Regions from separate parts of the Streptomyces sp. NPDC107517 genome, predicted to be linked through region 2. Evidence: riboswitches for the same ligand, from Rfam matches in the RefSeq annotation. Region 2 holds a riboswitch; the other holds the start of a gene.
What was found. A riboswitch is a leader RNA that binds a small molecule or an ion and turns the genes downstream of it on or off. The one in region 2 is predicted to bind glycine.
Positions count from the first base shown of each region.

Region 1 (2,383 bases), on a different contig from region 2:
ACGACGACCGGCCCGTGGTGGCCGAGCGGGACGCCAAGTCGGTGTCGGTCGAGGACACGTACGACGTGGACATCCACGACCGGGTGCGCGTGCGGACCGAGGTGCAGCGGCTTGCGGAGCGGTGCGTGCAGCGGTTGCGGGGCGCGGAGCGGTCGGGGCGGACCGTGGTCCTCAAGGTGCGGCGCTACGACTTCTCCACGCTGACGAGATCCGAGACCCTGCGCGGGCCCACCGACGACCCCGCAGTGGTGCGGGAGGCGGCGGCGCGGCTCCTGGAGTCCGTGGACACGACGGGCGGGGTGCGGCTGCTGGGCGTGGGAGTGACTGGTCTGGCCGACTACACGCAGGAGGACCTGTTCGCGCAGGCGCGGGCGCAGGCCGAGGCCGAGGAGCACGCGGCCGAGGGTGAGGGCGAGGCGGACGGGGCGGATGGTGCGGGGGATCAGGGCCAGCCGGCTGCCGAAGGGGTCGTCGAGGCCGCGGACCGGCGCTGGGTGGCCGGGCGTGACGTGCGGCACGAGGAGTTCGGGCACGGGTGGGTGCAGGGGAGCGGGCTCGGGCGGGTGACGGTGCGCTTCGAGACGCCGTATTCGGAGCCGGGGCGGGTGCGTACGTTCCGGACGGACGACCCCGCGCTCGTACCGGCGGAGCCGCTGCCGCTGGTGGAGGGCGGGGTGGGGCGCTTTGCGGCGAGGGGGCGGGGTGCCGGGTCAGGTGTCGTCTGACGGGCGGGCGATCTTGCCGAAGTCGCGGTCCTCGGGCGGCTCGGGGTCGTCGGGGGCCGAGATGTCGAGCCCGTAGTGGTGGTAGAGCTGGAGCTCCTGTTCGGGGGAGAGGTGACGGCCGACCCCGAAGTCGGGGGCGTCCTTGATCAGGGAGCGTTCGAAGGGGATGCGCAGAGTGCCCTCCACCAGCTCGCTCGGCTCCAGGGGGACGAAGGCGTCCCGGCTGAACAGGCCTGTGCGTATGGCCGCCCACTCCGGGACCCCGGTCGCGTCGTCGAGGTAGACCTCGTCGACAGTCCCGATTTTGGCTCCGTTGCGGTCGAACGCCTTGCGGCCGATCAGGTTTCGCGGATCGACATCGGTCTGCACGGGGCCCTCCAGCTGCTCGCAACTCATCCGTAAGCACTACCAAAGTGCACATTGGTGACGGCGGCCACTCGAACCCGGGCGCGTTGTTGCCGCTGGTAGGCTGGCGATGGCTGCTGATCCCGTGCGGGAGAGTCCTCCGGATGACACCGGAGGCGCCGAAGGAGCAACTCCTCCCCGGAATCTCTCAGGCCCCTGTACCGCACGGACGAGGTCACTCTGGAAAGCAGAGCGGGCGTTCAGGCCTCCGCTCTCACCGACGGTGAAAGTCGGCATGCCCTTCGTGATGGGGGCGCGCCGGTGAAGCTCTCAGGTTGAGATGACAGAGGGGGAGGCCGTCCGGGCACCCGCGCCGTGGTGCCCCTCGCAGGTCGCAGTGACCAGGAGGCCTCCGCAATGACCGCCAACCGTATTCCGCTTTCCCAGCTGGAACAGGGAATCCCCTTCGAGCAGCGCCATATCGGTCCGGATGAAGCAGCGCAGGCCAAGATGCTCGCGCAGGTCGGGTACGGCTCGCTCGACGAGCTGACGGCGGCCGCGGTCCCGGACGTGATCAAGAGCGCCGAGGCGCTCGATCTTCCCGGAGCCCGCACCGAGGCCGAGGTGCTCGCCGAACTCTGCTCCCTCGCGGACCGCAACCAGGTCCTCGACTCGATGGTCGGGCTCGGCTACTACGGCACGTTCACGCCGCCCGTCATCCTGCGCAACGTCATGGAGAACCCGGCCTGGTACACGGCGTACACGCCCTACCAGCCGGAGATCTCGCAGGGCCGGCTCGAGGCACTGCTCAACTTCCAGACGATGGTCGCCGAGCTGACCGGCCTGCCGACCTCGGGCGCCTCGCTGCTCGACGAGGGCACGGCCGCGGCCGAGGCCATGGCGCTGTCGCGGCGCATCGGCAAGGTCAAGAACGGCGCCTACGTCGTCGACGCGGACGCGCTGCCGCAGACCATCGCCGTGATCCAGACGCGCGCCGAGCCGACCGGTGTCGAGGTCGTCGTCGCCGACCTCTCCGAGGGCATCCCGGCCGAGGTCGCCGAGCGCGGCGTCGTCGGCGTCCTGATCCAGTACCCGGGCGCCTCCGGAGCTGTCCGCGACATCAAGCCGGTCATAGAGCAGGCTCACGAGCTGGGCGCCGTCGTCACGGTCGCTGCCGATCTGCTCGCGCTCACGCTGCTGACCTCGCCCGGCGAGCTCGGCGCCGACATCGCCGTGGGCACCACGCAGCGCTTCGGCGTCCCGATGGGCTTCGGCGGTCCGCACGCCGGCTACATGGCGGTCCGCGAGAAGTT
Region 1 covers NZ_JBVJPM010000017.1:164,961-167,343, reverse strand. The annotation lists gene ACZ67T_RS32210 (DNA polymerase IV) at 1-725, shown strand, start outside; gene ACZ67T_RS32205 (PRC-barrel domain-containing protein) at 711-1,094, opposite strand; glycine riboswitch at 1,209-1,304, shown strand; gene gcvP (aminomethyl-transferring glycine dehydrogenase) at 1,488-2,383, shown strand, end outside.
Region 1: linked by a shared signal. The riboswitch ahead of gcvP (aminomethyl-transferring glycine dehydrogenase) and the one ahead of gcvT (glycine cleavage system aminomethyltransferase GcvT) in region 2 are both predicted to bind glycine.

Region 2 (2,383 bases):
GTAGAACGGCAGCGCCACGACCTCGTACGGCTCGTGGGCGCCGCGGATGTCGACGCCGACGCCCTCGGTGCCGGGGGCGGCGTGCGACGCGTCCACGTAGGCGATGGCGATCGGCTTGCCGAGCGTGGGGGAGGGGGCGCCGGAGGTGACCTCGCCGATCACCTGGCCGCCGGCGACCACGGACATCCCGGCGCGCGGTACGCGGCGGCCCTCGGCGATCAGGCCGACGAGCTTGCGCGGCGGGGCGGTCTCGGCGCGCTCGGCGGCGGCCTCGAGCGCCTCGCGGCCCACGAAGCGGCCCTCGTTGCCCGTCTTCTCGAACTTCACGACGCGGCCGAGACCGGCGTCGAAGGGGGTCAGCGCCGTCGTCAGCTCGTGCCCGTACAGCGGCATGCCGGCCTCCAGGCGCAGCGTGTCGCGGCAGGAGAGGCCGGCGGGGACGAGCCCGGCCGGCGCGCCCGCGTCGGTCAGTGCCTGCCACAGCTTCTCGGCGTGCTCCGGGGCGACGAACAGCTCGAAGCCGTCCTCGCCGGTGTAGCCGGTGCGGGCGATGAGGGCCGGGACGCCGGCGACGGTGCCGGGCAGGCCCGCGTAGTACTTGAGGCCGTCGAGGTCGGCGTCCGTGAGGGACTTCAGGATGCCGGGGGACTCGGGGCCCTGGACGGCGATCAGCGCGTAGGCGTCACGGTCGTCACGGACCTCGGCGTCGAAGCCGGCGGCGCGCTCGGTGATCGCGTCGAGGACGATCTGCGCGTTGCCCGCGTTGGCGACGACCATGTACCGGGGAAGGCCGCCCTCGTCGCCCAGGCGGTAGACGATCAGGTCGTCGACGATCCCGCCGTCCTCCTGGCAGATCATGGTGTAGCGGGCGCGGCCGGGGCCGATCGTGGACATGTTGCCGACGAGGGCGTAGTCGAGGAGATCGACGGCCTGCGGCCCGGTGACGGTGATCTCGCCCATGTGCGAGAGGTCGAAGAGGCCCGCCTTGGTGCGGACCGCGATGTGCTCGTCGCGCTCGCTGCCGTAGCGCAGCGGCATGTCCCAGCCCGCGAAGTCGGTCATCGTCGCGCCCAGCGAGCGGTGCAGGGCGTCGAGCGCGGTCTTACGGGAAATGTTGCTCATGAGTGGTGCTCCAGGATCCCAGGCATGACAGACGAGGGCGATGGTCTCCCTCCCCATCTGTCATCGGAACCTGAGAGGTTCGCCGGCGCCACACGTAGAGGTGGTCGCGGCTTGCACCTTGGGTGGAGCGGCCGAGGGCCGCCCGCTTTTCAGATATGCCTCGCCCGCGCGGTACGGGGCCTGAGAGATTCAAGGGAGGAACTTGCTCCTTCGGCGCCCCCGGGGACGCGTAGGCGTCCGGGGAGCTCTCCCGCGCGGATTCAAGCGGCCGGTATGCAGTTGGTTCGTGCTCTTGGCGCGCACATCATTGCATGCCGACCGCACGGGGAAACCACTTGTAGGGCATTACCGTCTCTTTACACTTGACGGGCAAGGGTGGCGTGACCGGAACGGGGAGGACGATCACGGTGCACAAGGCAGCGGCGGGCGCGTACGCGGCGGCAGGGGTCGGGCAGCGCGCTGTGCCCCGCCCCGGGGCGGTGACAGGGCGCGGTCCGGTCGTCAGGGATCTGCGTGGCAGAGGCGGCCGCACGCCGAGGCGCCTCGGCTTCGCGCGGGGTGACCTGATCGTGGTCTCGGGGCTCCCGGGCAGTGGCAAGTCCACGCTGATGCGCCGCGTGGTCGGTGCCGGGGGAGCCGTGCGCATCGACTCGCAGGACACGCGTGACCGCTGGGCGGCCCGGCTGCCGCGGCTGCTCCCGTACGCCGTGTACCGCCCGCTCGTGCGGCTCGCGCACTTCGCCGGGCTGCGGCGGGCCCTGCGCTCGGGAGGCAGCGTCGTCCTGCACGACTGCGGCACGCAGCGCTGGGTGCGGCGCTGGCTGGCCAAGGAGGCCGGGCGGCGCGGCGCGGACCTGCATCTGATGCTGCTCGACGTCGACGCGGACACGGCGCTCGCGGGCCAGCGGGACCGCGGCCGCGGGGTCTCGCGCTACGCGTTCGCCCGGCACCGCCGCGCGGTCGCGGGCCTGGTGGAGTCCGCCGAGCGCGGTGACCTGCCGTGGGGCTGCGCGTCCGCGGTGCTGCTGGACCGGGACGCGACGGATGTGCTGAACGGGATCGGGTTCGAGGGGAGTTGACCGGCGGCGACCCTCTGTATTCATGCGGACGCGGAGGGTGTTCTGTCAGTCGTACGCGCTAGGGTTCGGCCGCAGACAGAGCGGTTCCAGAGCGGGTGGTAGGCACATGGACATTCCGGCGCAGGCTCACGCACATCCGTACGGCGGGTGGCCGGCCAACGAGCTCGAGGAGGTGCTCGCCG
Region 2 covers NZ_JBVJPM010000008.1:316,327-318,709, reverse strand. The annotation lists gene gcvT (glycine cleavage system aminomethyltransferase GcvT) at 1-1,122, opposite strand, end outside; glycine riboswitch at 1,170-1,281, opposite strand; glycine riboswitch at 1,282-1,385, opposite strand; gene ACZ67T_RS21045 (AAA family ATPase) at 1,584-2,201, shown strand; gene ACZ67T_RS21040 (enhanced serine sensitivity protein SseB) at 2,308-2,383, shown strand, end outside.